DNA from 2 places in the Microbulbifer sp. ABF4_143 genome. Region 2 is predicted to be linked to the other one. Evidence: riboswitches for the same ligand, from Rfam matches in the RefSeq annotation. Region 2 holds a riboswitch; the other holds the start of a gene.
What was found. Region 2 has a riboswitch for thiamine pyrophosphate ahead of thiC (phosphomethylpyrimidine synthase ThiC). Riboswitches for the same ligand answer to the same signal wherever they lie in the genome.
Positions count from the first base shown of each region.

Region 1: it holds a riboswitch for thiamine pyrophosphate, as region 2 does, so the genes downstream of both, ACXAF3_RS01495 (TonB-dependent receptor) here and thiC (phosphomethylpyrimidine synthase ThiC) in region 2, are expected to answer to the same signal.

Region 1 is NZ_JBSWWT010000001.1:307,241-318,301, forward strand. It holds gene ACXAF3_RS01450 (primosomal protein N') at 1-947, shown strand, start outside; gene ACXAF3_RS01455 (SPOR domain-containing protein) at 1,182-1,736, shown strand; gene ACXAF3_RS01460 (DUF2798 domain-containing protein) at 1,733-1,969, opposite strand; gene hslV (ATP-dependent protease subunit HslV) at 2,179-2,718, shown strand; gene hslU (ATP-dependent protease ATPase subunit HslU) at 2,852-4,171, shown strand; RNA gene ACXAF3_RS01475 (sX9 sRNA) at 4,330-4,407, opposite strand; gene ACXAF3_RS01480 (gamma-butyrobetaine hydroxylase family protein) at 4,557-4,931, shown strand; gene ACXAF3_RS01485 (alkaline phosphatase) at 5,053-6,588, shown strand; gene ACXAF3_RS01490 (alkaline phosphatase) at 6,606-8,210, shown strand; TPP riboswitch at 8,368-8,466, shown strand; gene ACXAF3_RS01495 (TonB-dependent receptor) at 8,523-10,652, shown strand; gene ACXAF3_RS01500 (hypothetical protein) at 10,805-11,061, shown strand, end outside; gene pnuC (nicotinamide riboside transporter PnuC) at 11,061-11,061, shown strand, end outside.
Region 2 is NZ_JBSWWT010000007.1:176,944-188,004, forward strand. It holds gene ACXAF3_RS07830 (phytoene desaturase family protein) at 1-114, opposite strand, end outside; gene ACXAF3_RS07835 (Dps family protein) at 171-641, opposite strand; gene ACXAF3_RS07840 (Vgb family protein) at 828-1,760, opposite strand; gene ACXAF3_RS07845 (c-type cytochrome) at 1,873-2,250, opposite strand; gene ACXAF3_RS07850 (HesA/MoeB/ThiF family protein) at 2,256-3,008, opposite strand; gene thiE (thiamine phosphate synthase) at 3,015-4,550, opposite strand; gene ACXAF3_RS07860 (thiazole synthase) at 4,556-5,362, opposite strand; gene thiS (sulfur carrier protein ThiS) at 5,379-5,579, opposite strand; gene thiO (glycine oxidase ThiO) at 5,579-6,652, opposite strand; gene thiC (phosphomethylpyrimidine synthase ThiC) at 6,726-8,636, opposite strand; TPP riboswitch at 8,742-8,840, opposite strand; gene safD (sulfoacetaldehyde dehydrogenase SafD) at 8,975-10,342, opposite strand; gene ACXAF3_RS07885 (sulfite exporter TauE/SafE family protein) at 10,344-11,061, opposite strand, start outside.

The DNA.
Region 1 (11,061 bases), on a different contig from region 2:
GCGAACAGGCGCTGGTGTTCGTCAACCGGCGCGGCTTCGCCCCGGCGCTGACCTGCGACGACTGCGGCTGGCTGGCCGACTGCCCCCACTGCTCCAGCAAGCTGACCATGCACCGGCGCCAGCGCCAGCTGCGCTGCCACCACTGCGACTACCGCAGAGCGCTGGTGGACAGCTGCCCGCAGTGCCACAGCCGCTCCCTCAGCGCCCTCGGCGGCGGCACCGAGCGCAGCGAGGAACTGCTCGCCAGGCGCTTTGCCGATTACCCGGTGATCCGCGTCGACCGCGACACCACCGCCAGCAAACAGGCCCTGGACCGGCTGCTGGCCACCGCGCGCGACGGCGCGCCCTGCCTGCTGCTCGGCACCCAGATGCTGGCCAAGGGCCACCATCTGCCGAAAGTGACGCTGGTGGTGATCCAGGACGCCGACGGCGGCCTGTTCAGCGCCGACTTCCGCGCCCCGGAGCGCACCGGCCAGCTGCTGGAACAGGTGGCCGGTCGCGCCGGCCGCGGCGATCTGCCCGGGCGCGTGCTGGTGCAGAGCCGCTACCCGGAACACCCGCTGCTGCAACTGCTGCTCGAAAAGGGCTACGGCGCCTTCGCGCGCCAGCTGTTGCGCGAGCGCGCCATCGCGCAGCTGCCGCCGCACCGGGCCATGGCGCTGGTGCGCGCCGAGTGCGAGGAGCCCAGATGGGCGGAGGAATTCCTGCAGGCCGCGCGCGACTGTATGCAGGCCCTGGCGCCGCCGTCGCCGGAACTCGCCTACCTGGGCCCGGTGCCGGCGCTGCTGGAGCGCAAGTCCGGCCGCTTCCGCTTCTATGTGCAGGTCACCGCGGAAAGGCGCGGCCAGTTGCAGCCGCTGCTGGCGCGCCTGTGCCAGTGGGCCGAGGGCTACAGGAACCGGCGTTTGCGCTGGGCGGTGGATATGGACGCGCAGGAGCTGTCCTAGGGAACCTCTGATTAAGTCCGTAATGTCTCTGCGGGGCTTTCAGAGCGATTCACACTCTGCGTTGCGACTTCTTGAAAGGTCTAGACATTCCTGCGAAGCCGCGCCTTGATTGTGAACCGCTCTGAAAGCCAGAGGCATCATGGAGTTATTCAGAGGTTCCCTAGCCGTGCCCGCAGCGGCCGGATTAGCGTTACAATCCCCCGCCAGCCCAGTGAATGAAGGAAAGTGAATTCCATGAGCCGTCGCAACGCCAGCCGCCGCCGCAGCAGTTCCGCGGGCAAGCCCGCCTGGGTCTGGTTTGTACTGGGCAACTTTGTCGGCGGATTCGTGGTGTTTATGATCTTCCTGCACGGCCTCAAGGAGGATGGCAAGCCCGCCGCCGGCGCCGAGCGCCGGCCCGCGGCCCAGCAGCGCGAGGACAAGCCCGCGCAGCCGCGTTTCGATTTTTACACCCTGCTGCAGGAAAACGAAGTGGCGGTGCCGCCGCCGAAGGTCCCGCGGCCGGCGCGGCGCGGCGGCGACCGCGCCGAACCGGCGGCGCAGGAGCCGGAGCTGGTCTACATACTGCAGGCGGCCTCATTCCGCGAGGCGGCGGAGGCGGAGCGCCTGCGCGCCCAGCTCACCCTGGCCAACCTGGACGTCAAGGTGGAGACCGCGAGCGACAGCCGCGGCACCTGGCACCGGGTGCTGGTCGGCCCCTACACCAGCCGCTCCCGTGTCGCCAAGGCGCGCGAGGTGCTGGCCGACCACAAGCTGATGCCGCTGGTCCTAAAGCGCCCGGCCCGTTAGCTCCTCGTCTTTACCAGCCTGCGCGTCAGCCGGTGCGCCAGCGGCGCTATCAGCGACACCAGCGGAAAGGCCACCACCCAGGCAACGGCGAAGGCGCGCAGCCAGCGCAGCGGGAAGCCCGCATCTAGCCCGGTATTGATAAAGGTAATCACCCCGGACATCAGCAGCGACATCAGGCAGGACATGATCAGGGCGAATACCAGGGTGTAGTAGCGCGAGGACAGAGAGGCCAAAACATTCTCCGCGAGATTACAGCAGCGCGCATTATAGCCGCCCCTGTTGAAATCCCGCCCCGCTGGCCTCACTTACTGAATTCAGAACAGAATCTCTCTTGCTGTAGGAGCGGCCCATGGCCGCGATCGGACTGGGATTCCAGCCACCATCGATCGCGGCCATGGGCCGCTCCTACAACAGAAGACCCGGACAACCCAAGGGGGCCCCAGTGGAACAATATCGCGGAACCACCATTCTCTCCTGCCGCAGGGGCGGCAAAGTCGTGATCGGCGGCGATGGGCAGGTCTCCATGGGCAACACCATCATGAAGGGCAACGCGCGCAAGGTGCGCCGTTTGCACAACGACAAGGTGCTGGCCGGATTCGCCGGCGGCACCGCCGACGCCTTCACCCTGTTCGAGCGCTTCGAGGCCAAGCTCGAGGCCCACGGCGGCCAGCTGACCCGCGCCGCGGTGGAGCTGGCCAAGGACTGGCGCACCGACCGCGCCCTGCGCCGCCTGGAGGCGCTGCTGGCCGTGGCCGACGCCACCGCCAGCCTGATCATCACCGGTAACGGCGACGTGATACAGCCGGAGGACGACCTGATCGCGATCGGCTCCGGCGGCCCCTTCGCCCAGTCCGCGGCGCGCGCGCTGCTCGACAACACCGACATGGACGCGCGCTCCATCGTCGAGCAGGGATTGAAGATCGCCGGCGATATCTGTGTCTACACCAACCAGAATCACACCATCGAAGAGCTGAACTTTTAAGTTCTGTTGAATGCATCCTGCATTCAACAGAAAACGCCGGGTCGGCGCATGTCCGCCCCGACTCCCGCAAATCTTGCGATTTGCGCGCAGGCCATCCATGGCCCGCGAGTGCCACTAGGTAGTGAGAATTTCCATGACCCAATCGCAAATGACCCCCCGAGAAATCGTCCACGAACTCGACCGCCATATCGTCGGCCAGCACGACGCCAAGCGCGCCGTGGCCATTGCGTTGCGCAACCGCTGGCGGCGCATGCAGGTGAGCGAGGAACTGCGCGCGGAAATCACCCCGAAAAACATTCTGATGATCGGCCCCACCGGCGTCGGCAAGACCGAAATCGCCCGACGTCTCGCCAGTCTCGCCGGTGCGCCCTTTATCAAGGTCGAAGCCACCAAGTTCACCGAAGTGGGCTATGTGGGCCGCGACGTCGAATCCATAGTGCGCGACCTGGTGGAGACGGCGGTCAAGCTCGAGCGCGAGAAGGCCAAGTCCGGCGTGCAGCAGCGCGCGCTGGACGCCGCCGAAGAGCGCATCCTCGACGCCCTGCTGCCGCCGGCGCGCGCCGCCGAACCCGGCGACAGGGACTCCAGTACCCGCCAGCTGTTCCGCAAGAAACTGCGCGAAGGCCAGCTGGACGACAAGGAAATTGAAATCGAAGTGTCCGCCGCGCCGGTGGGGGTGGAAATCATGGCGCCCCCCGGCATGGAGGAAATGACCAGCCAGCTGCAGGGCATCTTCTCCAATATGGCCCAGGGCAAGACCAAAAAGCGCAAGCTCACGGTCAAGCAGGCGTTGAAACAGCTCGCCGACGAAGAGGCGGCCAAGCTGGTCAACGACGAGGAGGTCAAGGCGCGCGCGATACAATCCGCCGAGCAGAACGGCATAGTGTTTCTCGACGAGATCGACAAGATCGCCAAGCGCCAGGAGAGCGGCGGCGCGGACGTGTCCCGCGAGGGCGTGCAGCGCGACCTGCTGCCGCTGATCGAAGGCTGCACCGTCACCACCAAGTACGGCATGATCAAGACCGATCACATACTGTTTATCGCCTCCGGTGCCTTCCACCTGTCCAAGCCGTCGGATCTGATTCCGGAACTGCAGGGCCGCCTGCCGATCCGCGTCGAACTGAGCTCGTTGACCTCCGAGGACTTCCAGCGCATCCTGACCGAGCCCAAGGCGTCGCTGACCGAACAGCAGAAGGCGCTGATGGCCACCGAGGGCACGCAGCTGGAATTCACCGAGGACGGTATCCGCCGCATCGCCGAGGTGGCCTACGAAGTGAACGAACGCACCGAAAATATCGGCGCGCGCCGCCTGCACACGGTGCTCGAACGGCTGCTGGAGGAGGTCTCCTTCGACGCGGACCGCAACAAGTCGGTCACCATCGACGCCGCCTATGTGGACGACCACCTGGGCGAGTTGAGCCAGAACGAAGACCTGTCCCGTTTTATTCTCTAAGGAAGCTCTGATTAATTCGCATGAGCGCTGTAATTGGTTCAGGGGCGCTCAAGCAATGGAACGGACATTTCGGAAACGCACGAGTACGTCCCTGTATCCGACGGTTTCGAAATGTCCGTTCCATCAATTGAGCTTTTCATCCGGTTGAGGAGTCTAAAAGCTGTTTCATAACGTGGCGAGCGGGTGGCTGGTGGTGGCCGCCGGAGCGGAGGCACCGCAGTGTACAAGTAGTACATGAGGATGCCGAGCACCGCCGGACGCCGCTAGGCGCCCGCGCAGTAGTTATGAAACAGCTTCTATACAAAGCCGGGGAGCGAATTAATCAGAGGTTCCCTAAAGCTTCACTCTCCCGTTTTCGGGAGGGTGGTTGGGAGAGGGGGTATCAATGAAACCGAAAAAAATCCGACTCAACCGCGCGCAGAAAACCCTGCAGATAGCGTTCGAAGACGCCGAATACACGCTGCCGGCGGAATATCTGCGCGTCTTCTCCCCCAGCGCCGAAGTGCGCGGCCACGGCGCGAGCGAGCCGGTTCTGGTCAGCGGCAAGCTGCACGTCGGCATCGACAGTGTCGAAACCGCTGGCCGTTACGCCCTGAAAATAAATTTCGATGACGGCCACGACAGCGGCATCTACACCTGGGAATACCTGCGCGAACTGGGGCAGAATCAGGCGGCCAACTGGGAAAATTATTTGCAGCGCCTCGCGGCCGCGGGCAAGGGACGCGACCCGGACGAGAGTGCGGTGAAAATTATCGGCTGAAAAGCGCCGCGACCCCGCAACAGACTCCACACCCGATCCAATAAATTAATCGCACCGTAACGCCCCCGTCATATTTCCGGACTCTAATGCGCGCCAGACAATTGAGTACCGGAGACCCACCATGGCAAAACGACTTGCCCGCGCGCTCGGCGCCTGCTGTTTTATTCCACTGATGCCCGCAGCGCTGGCTGCCGAGCTGCCGGATTACCAGCGCAACAGCCCCTGGTTCACCGACGGAGAGACCCGCATCGAAGCCAGAGCGGAAACGCCGAGGGAACTGAAGCGTGCGAAAAACGTGATCCTGTTCGTCGGCGACGGCATGGGGGTTTCCACCCTGACCGCGGCGCGCATTCTCGAGGGCCAGCTGCGCGGCGAGAGCGGCGAGGAAAACGCGCTGTCGTTCGAGGAGTTTCCCCACAGTGCCCTGATCAAGACCTACAACACCAACCAGCAGACGCCGGACTCCGCCGGCACCATGACCGCGATGATGACCGGCGTGAAAACCAGAGCCGGCGTGATCAATATCGACGGCGACGCGCTGCGCGCCGACTGCGCCGGCAGCAGGGGCAGGGAACTGAACACCTTCCTCGAGCTGATGGAGAGCCGCGGCAAATCCACCGGTATCGTCTCCACCGCGCGCATCACCCACGCGACTCCGGCGGCCACCTATGCGCGCAGCCCGGAGCGCAACTGGGAATACGAAGCGGAAGGCGATTGTGCGGACATCGCCGCGCAGCTGGTGGAACTGGAAGTCGGCGACGGCATAGACGTGATACTCGGCGGCGGCCGCCGCAACTTCATCCCCGCCGATGACGGCGGCAAGCGCACCGACGGCCGCGACCTGACCGCCGAGTGGCTGGCCCGCTACGACGGCGAGCAGCGGGCGCAGTATCTGCAGAGCGGCTCTGAGCTGGCCGCGCTGGATACTTCCGCAACCGACAAGCTGCTGGGCCTCTTCACCAGCAGCCATATGAGTTACGATGCGGACCGCGTCGCCAAGGGCGCCGACGAGCCGAGCATCGCCGAGATGACCGCGGCGGCGATCGAGATGTTGCAGAAAAACGACGACGGCTATTTCCTGATGGTGGAGTCCGGCCGCATCGACCACGGCCACCACGCCGGCAACGCCTACAACGCGCTGCACGATACCATCGCCTTCGCCGCCGCGGTCGAGACCGCGCTGCAAAACGTGGATCTGGACGAGACCCTGATCCTGGTGACCGCGGACCACAGCCACGTGATGACCATCGCCGGCTATCCGACCCGCGGCAACCCGATTCTCGGCAAGATGGTCACCAACGACGGCAGCGGCGCGCCCAAGGCGGAGGTCGCCGCGGCCGCAGACGGCCTGCCCTATACGACGCTCTCCTACGCCAACGGCCTGGGTTTTGCCGACCTGGGCGGCGAGACGGACGCGGATGCGCGCTACGATCTCGCCGCGCACAGCGGGCGCGTGGATCTGAGCGGTGTGGACACCGAGGCGCCGGGCTTTCACCAGGAGGCACTGGTACCGCTCGGCTCCGAGAGTCACGCCGGTGAGGATATCAGCCTGCACGCCACAGGCGCCGGCAGCCAGCTGGTGCAGGGCACGCTGGAACAGAGTGCGGTTTTCCACCTGATGGTCGGGGCTACCGGCCTGTCGGTGACCGCGGAATAATTTGGGGGTAATTGACGATGAACAAATTCAATAAACTGGCCCTGGCCTTCTCCGTCGCCCTGCTGGCCGCCGGCTGCAGCGACGACAATTCCGGCTCCGACGAAGTCGCGGTGCTGCCGCAACCGCAGCCGAAAGCACTGGGTCTGTCCGAGGCGCAGCGCGACAGCAGCTGGTTCAAAGACGGCCAGCAGGCCGTCGAGGCGGCGCGCGAACGGAAAATCGACAACACCCCCGGCGCGGCGAAAAATATCATCCTGTTTGTCGGCGACGGCATGGGCATCTCCACGGTCACCGCCGCGCGCATTCTCGCCGGCCAGCAGCAGGGGCTCGACGGCGAGGAGTACCAGCTCAGCTTCGAGAAGATGCCCTTCGCCGGCCTGGTCAAGACCTACAACACCAACCAGCAGACCCCGGATTCCGCCGGCACCGCCACCGCGCTGATGGCCGGCGTCAAGACCAAGGCCGGCGTGATCAACGTGGACGAGACCGTCGCCCGCGGCGACTGCGCGGCCAGTCTCGAGCGGCCGCTGACCACGGCGCTGGAACTGGCGGAGGCCAGGGGCAAGAGCACCGGCATTATCAGCACCGCGCGTGTGACCCACGCGACCCCGGCGGCCACCTACGCCAAGGTGCCGGAGCGCGGCTGGGAGTACAAGGCGCCGGACGGCTGCGTGGATATCGCCGCGCAGCTGGTGGCGCTCGCCGCCGGCGACGGCGTGGACCTGGTGCTCGGCGGCGGCCGCCGCAACTTCCTGCCCAACACCGTCACCGACCTCGAGGGCAAAAACGGCAAGCGCGAAGACGGTCGCAACCTGGTGGAAGAGTGGCGGAGCCGCTATAGCGACGGCGTGACCAACGCCGCCTATATCGAGGACCAGTCCGGCTTCGACGCGCTGGATGTTGCCGCCACCGACAAGCTGCTCGGCCTGTTCAACGCGTCGCATATGCGCTACGAGGCGGACCGCGGCAACGACGTCGCCGGCGAGCCGTCGCTGTCCGAGATGACCGCCAAGGGTCTGCAGCTGCTGCAGAAGAACGACAAGGGCTACTTCCTGATGGTGGAGTCCGGCCGCATAGACCACGGCCACCACGCCGGCAACGCCTACAACGCACTGAACGACGCGGTGGAATTCGCCAGGGCGGTACAGGTCGCGATGGACAACACCAGCGCCGAGGACACGCTGATAATCGTCACCGCCGACCACAGCCACGTGATGACCATCGCCGGCTACCCGACCCGCGGCAACCCGATTCTCGGCAAGGTGGTGGCCAACGACGGCAGCGGCGAGCCGGAGACGGCCCCGAGTCTGGCCGCAGACGGCCTGCCCTACACCACTATCACCTACGGCAACGGCTTCGGCTATGCGGACTTCGCTGACGAGACGGACGCGGACGAGCGCTACAAGCACGATATAAAGGCGGGCCGCGTGGATCTGACCCACGTCGACACCACCGCGCCCGGCTACCACCAGGAGGCGCTGGTGCCGCTGGCGTCCGAGTCCCACGCCGGCGAGGACGTGGGTGTCTGGGCCCGCGGCCCCGGCGCGCATCTGGTCAGCGGTACCAACGAGCAGAGCTACCTGTTCCACGTGATGGCGCGCGCGGGCGGCCTGCTGGACTGAGCCGTTTCCCACCGCTGGAATTGGCCGGTATCCCCCCTGTAGGAGCGGCCCATGGCCGCGATCGGTGTCCGTTCGGAGTCCGATCGCGGCCACCGGCCGCTCCTACAAAAAATCCCCGAATAGCCCGCCCTTCGACTCTTCTGCTATTATCCCGCCCGCAAAACCTAAGGGGTGGCCCAGGCCTGAGATGCTCCGCGAGCGAACCCTTGAACCTGATCCGGTTAATACCGGCGTAGGAATAGGTAGTCCCTAAACAGCTCTCCTCCGTCGCACCCGGGTCTCTTTCACTTCGATTTCCTGCGAGAGAGAACCATGAATCATCCAGCGAAACTACATCCGATCGCCTGGTCAATCGGCCTCTGCCTGTCTGCGGCCGCGGCCGCGCAACAGAACGCCGGCCTGGAAGAGGTCGTAGTCACCAGCCAGCTGCGCGCGATAGAGCAGCTCGATCTCCCCGGCAGTGTCAGCGTGCTGGACCGGGAGGCCATCGGCGCCCGCGGCGCCGGCAACCTGGAACAGCTGCTGGGCATGGCTCCCAACGTCAACTTCGCCGCCGGCGCGTCCCGCGGCCGCTTCGTGCAGATCCGCGGTATCGGCGAGCGCAGCCAGTTTATCGACCCGGTCAATCCGTCGGTGGGCCTGCTGATCGACGGTATCGACTTCACCGGCCTGGGCCTGGCCGCCAGCACCCTGGATATCGAGCAGGTGGAAATACTGCGCGGCCCCCAGGGTACCCTCTACGGCGCCAACGCCCTGGCCGGCCTGATCAGCATGAGCAGCGCCGCGCCCAGCGCCGAACCCATGGCCAGGGTGTCCGCCGAGGCGGCGCAATACAATGGCCGCACCCTGTCCGCGGTCGGCAGCGGCGCCCTGACCGAAAAGCTCAGCTACCGCCTCGCCGCGCGCAAGCAGCAGTCCGACGGCTTTATTGAAAACCAATTTCTCAACCGCAGCGACACCAACAATATCGACGAGTCGGTCGCACGGGCCAAGCTGCGCTACAGCGCCGGCGAAGACCTGCAGCTGGACTTCACCGCCTTCTATCTCGACGCCGACAACGGCTACGATGCCTTCTCCCTCTACAATACCCGCGAGACACTGTCCGACCAGCCCGGCCACGACCGGCAGGAGACCCTGGCCGGCTCGGTGAAGGGGCAGTGGAGCGGCAGCGAGCTGTTCACTCTGGAGGCCACCCTGAGTGCCGCCCGCTCGGATACCGAGTACGGCTACGACGAGGACTGGACCTATGTCGGCTTCCACCCGTGGGAATACAGCTCCACCGACAACTACCTGCGCGACAGGGACAACCTGAGTGCCGACCTGCGTATCCTGTCGACCGACGCCTCCGCCCTGTTCAACGGCCGCGGCAGCTGGGTCGCCGGCGTCTACTTCCGCGATGAGAGCGAGCGCCTCGAGCGCAACCGGAGCTTTACCAGCGAGTTCGATACGCAGAATGCCGCCGTCTACGGCCAGCTGCGCACGCAACTGGGCGAGCGTTTCGCCCTGGTTACCGGCCTCAGGTTTGAGCAGCGCGATGCCGACTACGCCGACTCCCTCGCGGTGGATTCCAGCAAAAAAGAAGACCTCTGGGGCGGCAACGTCTCGCTGGAATACAGGCCCGGCGACAACACCCTGATCTACGCCAGCGTCTCCCGCGGCTACAAGGCCGGCGGCGTCAACGGCAGTATTATCGCGGCCTCGGCGACAAACCCGAATATCGGCAGCGACCAGTTCGAATTCGACACAGAGCAGCTGCTCAACTACGAACTGGGCCTCAAGGGCGCCTGGCTCGATAACCGTTTGCAGGCGCAGCTGGCGGCCTTCTACCAGGACCGCAGCGATGTGCAGGCCAAGCAGTCGGTGTTCGATCCGAACGATTTCTCCTTCGACGACTTCCTGACCAACGCCGCCGGCGGCGAGACGACGGGCATCGAAGTCGAACTGAATTACCTCGCCAGCGACTCCCTGCGCTTCTTCGCCGCCGCCGGCTGGCTGAATGCGGAGTTCGAGGATTTCGTAAGCAGCGCCCACGTCGACGCCCGCGACGACTACAACGGTATCGCCCTGGCGCCGGTGGACTTCGACGGCCGCGACCTGGCCCACGCGCCCAACTACCAGTTCTTCACCGGCGCGGAAATTTCACTGCTGCCGGAACTGATTCTGCGCCTGGAAGTGGAGGGCAAGGACGACTTCTATTTCTCCAACAGCCACGACGAGAAGTCACAGGCCTACGAACTGCTGAACGCCCGCCTGACCTACCTGGGTGAAAACTGGGAGGTTGCACTCTGGGGCAGAAACCTGACCGACGAGGACTACTACACGCGGGGTTTCTACTTCAGCAACCAGTTCGGCAACAACCCGGAAAATTTCTATGCGCCGGAAGCCTACTACCAGTTCGGCGAGCCGCGCGTGGCGGGTATCAGCGGCAGCTACACCTTCTAGAATCTCTGCGCGGCTACCAGTCCCTGTAGGAGCGGCCCATGGCCGCGATCGATATCCGGCCAAACGCGCAAGCCAGATCGCGGCCATGGGCCGCTCCTACAGAGAAACACCGGTTTAATCGGAAGAGCAGTGAATTCTGAGGAACAACACCCATGCAACTCTCGGTAGAAATCAGCATGTACCCGCTAAAAGACGAGTACATCCCCAGCATCCAGGACTTTATCGAGCGCCTGAACCGCCACCCGGATCTGCGCGTAATCACCAATACGATGAGCACCCAGGTGTTTGGCGACTACGACCTGCTGATGGACCTGCTGAAGCAGGAAATGCGTACATCCTACGAAAAACACGGCCGCGCCATCTTCGTGTGCAAATTTATCGACGGCGACCTGGCCCCGGAAGCAGGCGA
Region 2 (11,061 bases):
ACAGGCGCACACCAAGCCATTATGGCCGCCGCCGATAATGATGTTGTGGGACATGGGATTCTTATTATTTAGTACTGCTTGGCTGCCGATCAGGCAGGTGAGCCCGTAGAGTATAAGTGCGGCTGTGTTTAAACAAGCGCGGCGCCTGCCGGCGCCGCGCTTTCAGCAGTTTACCTGGACGTGGCACGCAGCATCCAGGCGGTCTTCTCGTGCACGCGCATGCGATCCGAAACCAGGGCGATGGTGGACTCGTCGTCGCCCGCCTGGGCCGCCTTCAGCACGTCGCGGCAGGTCTTCACGACCTGCTCGTGACCGCGGGTGAGTATTTCCACCATTTCCTCCGCCGGCGGTATCTCCGCGACTTCCTTGATGGAACTCAGTTGTGCAAACGCCTGGTAGGTTCCCGGCGCGTTCACCCCCAGGGTGCGGATCCGCTCGGCGATATCGTCCACCGCCTGAGCCAGCTCGGTGTACTGCTCCTCGAACATCAGGTGCAGCTCGCGAAACAGCGGCCCGGTGACATTCCAGTGGAAGTTGTGGGTCTGCAGGTAGAGGGTGTAGCTGTCCGCCAGCAGGTGTTTGAGCCCGGCGGCAATCTTTTCCCGATCCTGCTCGCCGATGCCGATATCAATTTTGCTCATAAATAACCTCGTCCGTCCGCTTTGTCGGGGATCTGCGCGATCCGTTACCGTGCCTGAAGAATAGGCCATGGAAATCCCACAATAAAATCAATTAAAGGTATAGAGTGTATAGAAAAATACTATTCAAATTCGCACCTCTATTCCGGCAGCGCGGGATATCGACGGGGTAATGGCGCGGGGCGCGCCTCAGCGCTCCGGAATAGCCTGCGCCAGGAAGCCGCTGTCGACACCGAACCAGAAGCTGCCGTCGTCCGGATTAAAGACCATATGCCGCACATTGCCGCCGCTCGGCACCCGGCTCTCGCTGACAAACCGCTCCCGCGCCAGATCGAAGGCCAGGATGCGATTGGGTATCACGCCGGTGTCGGCGATCCAGATCCGCCCCCGGTTGTCCAGCGCGGTACCGTAGGGGCGCGGCGTCTCGCCGGGAAGCCGCCACTCGCTAAACTGCCCCGATCCGGGCACATAGCGCCCCAGATAGCCACCGGGATAGTCCACGTACCAGATATTGCCGGCACCATCTATCTCCAGCCTGCGCGGACGCGCATCGGCGCGCGGCAGCACAATCTCCGTCACGGCCATGGTTTGCGGATCCACGCGCGCCAGCCGGTTGGTGCCGAAGAGCGCTATCCAGGGCCTGCCCTCCCCATCCACCTTGATACCGTAGGGGCGTGAGCGCGCAGTCTGCGGCACCGCCACGCGCACCTCGCCACTGGCGATATCGAGCAGACCGATACGGTTGCTGTGCTGGGCGGTAAACCAGATATTGCCCGCGCGGTTGAATGCCAGCGTGTGGGGATCCTCGACTCCGGCCGGCATCGGGAAGCGCTTGATTACGCCGCTGTCCGCATCCAGGCGGCCGATTTGCGCATTGCGGTTGCCGGCGTACCAGATGTCGCCCCGGTCGTCGACGATCAGGTTGTGCGGATGGGTGCCCTCCGGCAGTGCATACTTCTTGAAGAGACCGCTGGCCGGCACAAAGCGGCCGATATAGTTGCCGGCCTGGCCGCAGAACCAGACATTGCCCCGGCCGTCCACATCGGGATCTCGCGGCCTGCCCGCCCAGGGTACCTTCCACTCGTTCAATGACAGCGCATCGGGGAGAGAGGTCCGCTGCACCGCATCTTCCGATGCGGCCAGACTCGGGGGTGAAAAAAGAAAAAGAATGGCGATAGGAAGACGGTACAACTGGGAAAAAGCGCGCATCGGCCAGCTCCAGTATCCGGTCGGTTCACCCGGGGCCCGCTTGCTCCCCGGACATATAGCGGATCAGGGCCTCGAACTCGGCTTCGCTGCAATCGAAGCAAAGGCCCCGCGGCGGCATCGCCCGGTAGCCGCTGATCGTATTGGCCACCAGGGTATCCATGCCTTTGGCGAGTCTCGGCCCCCAGGCCGCGCTGTCGCCGGTACGCGGAGCGCCGTTGACGCCGCTGTTGTGGCAACTGTAGCAGCTGCGCAGGTAGGTTTCTTTTATCGCCGCCTGGCTCAAGCGGTCCCCCGCGGTCTCGGCGGCGGCCTGTGATTGCGCCGGTTCTCCGGGCGAACAGGCGCCGAGAAGCAGCGCGGCCAACAGGGCCGGCGCCGCCGGAATCAATCTGACTGTCTGCATTTTTGTTATAGGTGGCTGCATACCGGGCAGTCATTATCACCCGCTAACTGCAGCGCCCTCAACTCCAGGGTTTCCGCCTCGAACAGGTGCAGCTTGCCGGCGCTGGGCACGGGCAGTCCGAGCAGGAGTTTGATCGCCTCCAGCGCCTGCGCGCTGCCGATCACCCCCAGCGCCGGGCCCATGACCCCCACCGTGGAGCAGTTCTGCACCTCGCGCCGCTGCCGCGGCGGGAACAGGCAGGCGTAGCAGGGGGAGGGATTCGCGGCAAAGTCGAAACTGATCAACTGGCCGGAAAAACCGTGCACCGAGGCCATCACCACCGGGCGCCGCGCCTCGCGGCAGACGCGGTTGATGGCGTAGCGGATATCCAGGTTGTCGGTGCAGTCGAGCACCAGGTCCATGTCCGCCACCCGCTCCCGCAGCCAGGCCTCCTCCGCCATACGCGGATGCGCATAGACGCGGATATCCGGGTTGGCGGCGGTGAGCTGCTGCGCGGCCACCTGCGCCTTGGGTTTGTCGCGGTGGTTGGTCTTGTACAGTATCTGCCGCTGCAGGTTGGAGATCTCGATCCGGTCGCCATCAACCAGGTGCAGCTCGCCGATGCCCGCCGCGGCAAGGTACAACGCCACCGGGCTGCCGAGCCCGCCGAGACCGACGATCAGCACGCGCGCCGACGACAGCTTCCGCTGCCCCTCCTCGCCCACCTGGGGCAGCATTATCTGGCGGCTATAGCGCTGCAGTTCCTTTCCACTCAGCATCCTTCACTACTCCAATATCCGCTGAAAACCGGCGACCGCCTGCGCATAGTCACTGGCTTTTGTAATGGCGCTGACCACGGCAATACTGCCCACGCCCGTCGCCGCCACCTCGGGCGCGCGCTCCAGACTGATACCGCCGATGGCGACCAGGGGGTACTCCGGCAGCAGCGCGACCATACGCGCGAGCTTTGCCGTACCCTGCAGTTGGCCGCTCATATCTTTGGTATCCGTGGCGAAGATCGCCCCTATGGCCAGGTAGCTGGGGCGGTAGCGATAGGCGCGCAGCAGTTCGTAGAAACCGTGTGTGCTGATCCCCAGCTTCAGGCCCGCGCTTTTGATCGCGGCCAGGTCGGCACTCTGCAGATCCTCCTGCCCCAAATGCACGCCGTAGGCGCCGCAGTCGATGGCCAGCCGCCAGTGGTCATTGATAAACAGGCGCAGCCCATACTGCCTGCCGATAGCCACCGCCCGCTCTATCTGCCCGCGCAGGTCGCCGTCCGGCTGCTTGATGCGCAGCTGCAGGGTGCGCACGCCCAGATCCGCAAGCCTGTGCAGCCACTCCACGGAATCCACCACCGGGTAGAGCCCCAGTGCACTGGAATCCGGCGCGGCGAATCCGCTCGCGAAGGGGCCCGACTCCGAGTCCGGCGCGTATTCGTAGGCCCCGGCGCGCGCCTCCGTGGGCAGCAGTATTTCGGGAAAGTCCTGAAGCTCGCTGGGCCAGCCGCAGTGGCCCACCGGACCCGCGCCGGCGCCGATCGATTCCGAGCCCCCGAAACGCAGTCCCCGCCGCACATAGGCTATGGCCACGACACAGGCGTCGCGCAGAGGATACCCTAACGCCAGGCAGGCGGCGATGGCGGACGACAGGGTGCAGCCGGTGCCGTGATTATTGCGACCGGGTATCTTTTTGCCCACAAACCAGTCGTCGCCGCTATCGCAGCAGAGGAAATCCGCCACTTCACCCTCGACCAGAGCTGCGTGGCCGCCGGTGACCAGTACCGCGCCGCAGCCGCTTGCGCGCAGGCGCCTCGCCACGGCGGCAATCTGCCCGGCACCGCCGACCGGGGCGCGCGCGAGCCACTCCAGTTCATGCAGGTTGGGGGTAATCACATCGCACAGCGGAAACAGTTTTTCCGCAACCGCTCCGCCGATAGAGTCTTCGGTCAGCGCGGCGCCGCTGGTGGCCACGGCCACCGGGTCGTAGACGATCGGAACCCGCCTGACCTTCAGCAGCGCACGCAGGAATTCCGCCACCGCCTCGACCTGTTCGCCGTTGGCCAGCAGGCCAATCTTGATCGCCGCCGGAAAGAGATCCCGCTGCAGCGCCTGCAGCTGCGATCTGAGTACTTCCACCGGCACGGCGTTGATGGCCGCCACTTCGGTGGTGTTCTGCGCTGTGTTGGCGCTAATCGCGGTGCAGCCGTGACAGCCGAAGTCGGCAAAGGTCAGCAGGTCCGCCTGTATGCCGGCGCCGCCGCCGGAGTCACTGCCGGCGATGGACCAGACGATGGGCCTGTGTGTGGGAGCGTCGTCGCGCATAGACATCATTCCTGCGGCGCTTTTTCGGCCTGCTGCCAGAAGGGCATATCCAACGTGGGCGTGCTGGGGCTGGCGGTCTGGCGCTTCAGCATCAGGCCGGCCAGGTGGGCGCTGCGCCCGGACTCGACCGCCAGCTGAAAGGCCCGCGCCATCAACACCGGGTTCTGCGCCTTGGCGATGGCGGTATTCAGCAGCACCGCATCGAACCCCATCTCCATCGCCTGCGCGGCCTGGGACGGGGCACCGATACCGGCATCGATAATCAGCGGCACGCCCGGCAGCCGCTCGCGCAGCGTCTGCAGGTTGTATTTGTTCAGCAGCCCCTGGCCTGTGCCTATGGGTGCGCCCCACGGCATCAGGACTTCGCAACCCACATCGAGAAGCCTGCGGCACACCACCAGATCGTCGGTGCAATAGGGCAGCACCTTGAAGCCGCGTTTGACCAGTTCGCGCGCCGCTTCGATCAGCCCGTAGGGGTCCGGCTGCAAATTGTAGTCGTCGCCGATCACTTCCAGCTTCAGCCAGTCTGTCTGGAAAATTTCCCGCGACATCTCCGCCAATGCAATCACTTCCCGTGCCGTCTTGCAACCGGCGGTATTGGGCAGCAACTGGCAACCGGATTCGCGGATATAGTTCCACAGCATCCTGCCCTGCTGCTGTTGCGGATTCTGCCGGCGCAGGGAGAGGGTGATGATTTCCGCACCGGACGCCTGTACCGACTCGCGCATCACCGCCGGCGACGGATAGAGGGCGGTGCCGACCAGCAGCCGGCTGTTAAAGGACTTGCCGTAGAGGCGCAATGGATCGCTCATGCTCTGCCGCCGTTTTTCATCCGCCGACAACCGGCGCCACCACATCCAGGGTATCGCCATCGCGAACAGGGGTATCCATGTAATCTGCGCGCGCGACGAAATCCCCGTTCAGCGCCACCGCAAACGTCTCGCCGCTGTAACCCAGTTGTTGCAGCAGGCCGGCGAGGCTCATCGGGGCGTCCAGCTCGTGCCGCTCACCGTTGACAAAGATCTGCATCAAACCACCTGTAAAATCTCTTGTCTGACCATTTGTTCCACTTTTTCCACCAGTGCCGGAGCCAACAGGTAGCCGTGGCGGTAGAGGCCGTTGACCCGGATCAGGCCCGGCTGCCAGTGCAGGTAGGGCATATTGTCCATGGTTGCCGGGCGGCAGTTGACCCGGGTTTCCACGATGCGGGCCTCGGCAAAGGCCGGGTGCAGCGAATAGAGGGCCGATGACAACTCCATGGTCGAGCGCACCGATATCGGCGACATATCCTCGCTCTCGATTTCGGTAGCGCCGATCACCGTGCGGCCGCCGCCGCGCGGCACCGCATAGAGCTGGTAGCGCGGATGCAGCAGGCGCACCGGGCGCTGCAGAGTCACCTCTCCGGTCTCCACCACCAGTACTTCGCCGCGCACACCGCGCAGCCCGTCAACCTGCGCCCTGGCGCCCAGGCCGCGGCAGTCGATCACGCAATCGAAGCGCGACCTGCCCTCCTGGTGATCCACCCGGTAGCTTTCGCACGCCACCGGCGTCCGCTCTTTCAGGCACACGCCCTGGCGGCGCAACACGCCGAGCAGCGCCGGCAGCAGACGGCGGTTGTCGATATCGCCCTCGCCGCGCAAAAACAGTCCCTGCTCGAAATTTTCCAGCGCCGGTTCCAGCCGCCGCAGCGCACCGGCGTCGAGCGCCTGCACATGCTCGGAAATATCGCCGTTCAGTTTGCCGGTCAGCTCGCGCTTAAACTGCTGCAGCTCACTTCTGTCCTGGCCGTGGGCCACGAGCAAACTACCGGCATGGCGAAATTCCACCGAGCGCCCGCTCAGCGCCTCGAGTTTTTCCGCCCAGTCGGACCAAAGGGCCAGGCTCCGGCTACCCAGTTCATAGATTTCGCGCTGGCTGTGTACCAGTTCCGACAGCGGCGAGATCATGCCGGCGGCGGTCCAGCAGGCACCGACCGGCGTCGACAGGTCGCGCGCCTCGAACAGGGTGACGTCCAGACCCTGCAGCGACAGGCGCCAGGCCAGCAGGCGCCCCATCAGGCCGGCGCCGGCGATCGCGATTCGGGGAGAAGTGCTCTTTATCACGACAATTTTCCGACATTCGTTTTGGCGGCAACACAAAAGTCGGGCTGTGGCATTCCGTATTCGACGGGATGCCTCAGCCCTTGTGGTACAGCTCGCCGCCCATATCCTTGAACTTGACCGCCATTTCCGCCATGCCCTCCTCCGCCTGCTGCTTCGCAGCGTAATCGCGCACATCCTGGGTGATTTTCATCGAGCAGAACTTGGGGCCGCACATGGAACAAAAATGCGCGACCTTGCCGGATTCCTTCGGCAGCGTCTCATCGTGGTAAGCGCGCGCGCGCTCTGGGTCCAGGCCCAGATTGAACTGATCCTCCCAACGGAACTCGAAGCGCGCCTTGGACAGGGCGTCATCCCTCTGTTGCGCGCGCGGGTGTCCCTTGGCCAGGTCCGCCGCGTGGGCCGCGATCTTGTAGGCCATCAGGCCCTCTTTCACATCCTCTTTGTTGGGCAGGCCCAGGTGCTCCTTGGGCGTCACGTAACACAGCATGGCACAGCCATAGGTACCGATCAGCGCGGCACCGATTCCGGAGGTGATATGGTCGTAGCCGGGCGCGATATCGGTGGTCAAGGGGCCGAGCGTATAGAAGGGCGCACCGTGGCAGTGCTTCAGCTGCTCGTCCATGTTCTCCTTGATCTTGTGGATGGCCACATGCCCCGGGCCCTCGATCATGGTCTGCACGTCGTGCCGCCAGGCGATTTCGGTCAGCTCCCCGAGGGTGCGCAGTTCGCTGAACTGGGCTTCGTCATTGGCATCGGCAATGGAGCCGGGGCGCAGGCCGTCACCGAGGCTGAAGCTGACATCGTAGGCTTTCATGATCTCGCAGATTTCCTCGAAATGGGTGTAGAGGAAATTCTCCTTGTGGTGAGCCAGACACCACTTGGCCATGATGGACCCGCCGCGGGAGACGATGCCGGTCACCCGCTTTGCGGTCATAGGCACATAGCGCAGCAGCACACCGGCGTGGATGGTGAAATAGTCCACGCCCTGCTCCGCCTGTTCGATCAGGGTGTCCCGGAAAACCTCCCAGGTGAGATCCTCGGCGATGCCGTCCACCTTCTCCAGCGCCTGATAGATGGGCACGGTGCCGATGGGCACCGGGGAGTTGCGCAGAATCCACTCGCGGGTCTCGTGAATGTTGGCGCCGGTGGAAAGGTCCATCACCGTGTCCGCGCCCCACTTGGTAGACCAGACCAGTTTCTCAACCTCCTCTTCGATAGAGGAGGTTACCGCGGAGTTGCCGATATTCGCATTGACCTTGCACAGGAAATTGCGCCCGATAATCATCGGCTCCAGTTCCGGATGGTTGATGTTGGCCGGGATAATGGCGCGCCCCTCGGCCACCTCGCGGCGCACGAACTCCGGGGTGATCTGCTCGGGAATATAAATACCGTCCCGGGCCTTCTGATAATCGGATTCCCTCAGCGCATCGGCAAGCTGTGCCCGTCCCATATTCTCGCGCACCGCGACAAACTCCATCTCCGGCGTGATGATGCCGCGGCGCGCATAGTGCATCTGCGACACATTCCCGCCCGCCAGCGCGCGGCGCGGAGAGGGCAGCTTTTCAAAGCGGATATGGTCCAGCCCCTGGTCCGCCATGCGCTTCTGGCTGTAGGCGGCCTGGCGGCTGGTCAGCTGTTCGGTATCTCCGCGCGCCTCGATCCAGGCCTGGCGACGCTTGGGCAGACCTTCGCGCACATTGATCTTGCAGTCGGGGTCCGAATAGGGGCCGGAGGTATCGTAAACCCGCAGCGGCTGGTTGGGCTCGAACACCGGGTTCTTCTCGTCGCCGCCGACGACACTGTCGCCGAGGCAGATCTCGCGCACACCGACGCGGACATCCGCTCTCTCGCCCTGCAGATAGATTTTCCGGGAATTGGGGAAGGTCTGCGCCGTTAGGTTTTCCAGGAACGCCTTGGCGGAATCGCGGCTGGCAGCGCGGGAGGATTTGGCGGTGCGGCTGGGCTGATCGGTGGTCTCTGACATACTTATCCCTGTGGCTGGCGGAAACATGGCGCCGCAACACCCGGGGCAGACAGAGACAAGTCGCACAGCTTCTACAGACGGCGACTTCTATACAGCACATCTATAGCGACTTCAGATCTTGTTCCCTACGCGGGGGTTACCCCGATCAGGTTCAACGGATCTCGCAACAGCGATCTCAGCCCACAGGCGCTCCGACAAGTAGTGCCGGAGTATAGTGGATGCTCTGCGCCGTGAACAGCCAGTCGCTGCCAGGTTTTTGCCCCAAAACGCTGCTGTAGTTGCAAAAAACGACAGGAGATCGCCCGCCGGAAGCGGATAATCGGTTTCGGGGACTGGCCCTAAAGAACCAGTGTCTTCTGATAACTCATCTCCCGGATCGCATAGCGCACTCCTTCCCGCCCCACGCCACTCTCCTTTACCCCGCCAAACGGGAAGTGCTCGGCGCGGAATCCGGGTCCGTCATTCACCGCCAGCAAACCCACTTCCAGACGATTGAACAGCTGCTTGGCCAGCGACAAATTCTGAGTGAATACACCGGCCTGCAGGCCGAATGGCGACTCGTTGATCAGCGTCACCAACTCATCGAGCGTCTCGAAAGAACGCAGTGGAATTACCGGGCCGAAGGTTTCCTCCGCAACCAGCTCGGCATCATCGGCGACATTGTCGAGAATCGTCGGCCACAGGATATTGCCCTCCCGCCGATTGCCGAACAGCACACTGGCGCCGGCGGCTATCGCAGCCTGTATCCGACGCTCCACTTCATCCGCCGCCGCGGAATGAATCAACGGGCCGACAAAGGTATCCTCCTCGAGCGGGTTGCCGACCTTGAGTTTAGCCGTCGCCGCCACCAGCTTTGCGGAAAACTCCTCGTGGACCTCGCGGTGAACAAACAGCCGCTTTGCCGCGGTACAGCGCTGGCCCGCGGTGGCGAAGCGCTGATTGATCGCCGCGTGAACGGCCGCGTCCAGATCCCCGTCGGGCATCAGGATCAGCGGATCATTACCACCCAATTCGAACAGCAACTTCTTGTATCCGGCCCGCGCTGCAATGGCGTTGGCGGCGGCGGTGCCACCGGTAAAGTTGATCGCGTGCACCTGCGGGTGCGCCACCGCATAGCTGGTCGCGTCGATATCCGGGATCAGCATTTGTAGCACAGAGCTATGCATACCGGCGGTGTAACAAAGTTCGACCAGCCGCTGCGCGGAGCGCTTGTTCTGCGGTCCCGGCTTGAACAATATGCTGTTGCCGGCGGCAAATGCGGGCCCGATCTTGTGCACCGCGATATTTACCGGGAAGTTGAACGGGGTGATACAGAGTACAGTCCCGAGCGGCTTCCACAAAACCACGCCGATCTTGTCCCGCCGAGGCGGAAAGGCATCGGAATCCAGTGCCTCACCGCTAATCGCCCTCGCCTCCGTCGCACAGGCCATGGCGGTGTTGTGCGCCCGCTCTATCTCCACGCGGCTGTCACTGATGGTTTTGCCGGTCTCTTCGGTAATCAGCGCGGCCAGCTCATTTTTATGTTCCAACAATAGCTGCGCCAGGCGCAGCAGAATATTGGCGCGTTCAAACGCCGGGGTGTTCTGCTGCACATCCCTACCCTCCGCCAGCAGCGCCAGTGTGCTTCGCACCGCATCGCGGCTGGCAAAGTCGAACTCCTCTAGCAGTTCGCCGTTGTAGGGATTACGGATTTGATAATCAGCCATATCACACACCTTGCTGTACGGAGAATAGCTGATAGACGATCCGCAAACCGGCAACCAGCAGCGCCACCCGCATCAATTTAAAAAACCACTCATTCTTGATTCTATTCAGCAGCCCCACTCCGATCCTGGTGCCGACCACCGCAGCCAGTGTCAGTGCCAGTATCAGTCCCAAATACTCCGCGAAGGCAAAACCGAGATACAGAAAAGCGGGTATTTTCAGTGCGTGACACCAGGCTTGCATTACGGATTTGTTCGCCACCACTTGCTGGGGGCTCAAATCCTTACGCACAAAGAAGGCCGCCAGAAGCGGATCAACAGCACCCGCCAGGATTCCCAGGGTTCCAGTCACTATCCCCACCCAAAAGTAATTCCTCGGCGCCAGGCGAATTTCAGGCAGTCGCCTGGGTTTGAATACCGTGTAAAAAATCAGCGCGGCCAGCACAAACATCGGCAACTGCTGCCCACTGAGACTGGCGATACCCAGGGTCACGATCCCGGTACCCAGTGCACAACCAATAAAAAATGGTAAGCACATATCCCAACGGACATATGCGCGCACATAGTAAATGCGTGCGAGATTGTTTATCAGCTGCACAGCGCCATGAATCGGCACCAGCACCCGCAGTGGGATTGCGGCATTCAATGCCGCAAACATCAGCACGCCCCCGGCACTGCCGGTAACCGCCGAAATGAGAGCGCTGACGGCACACACTGCGAAC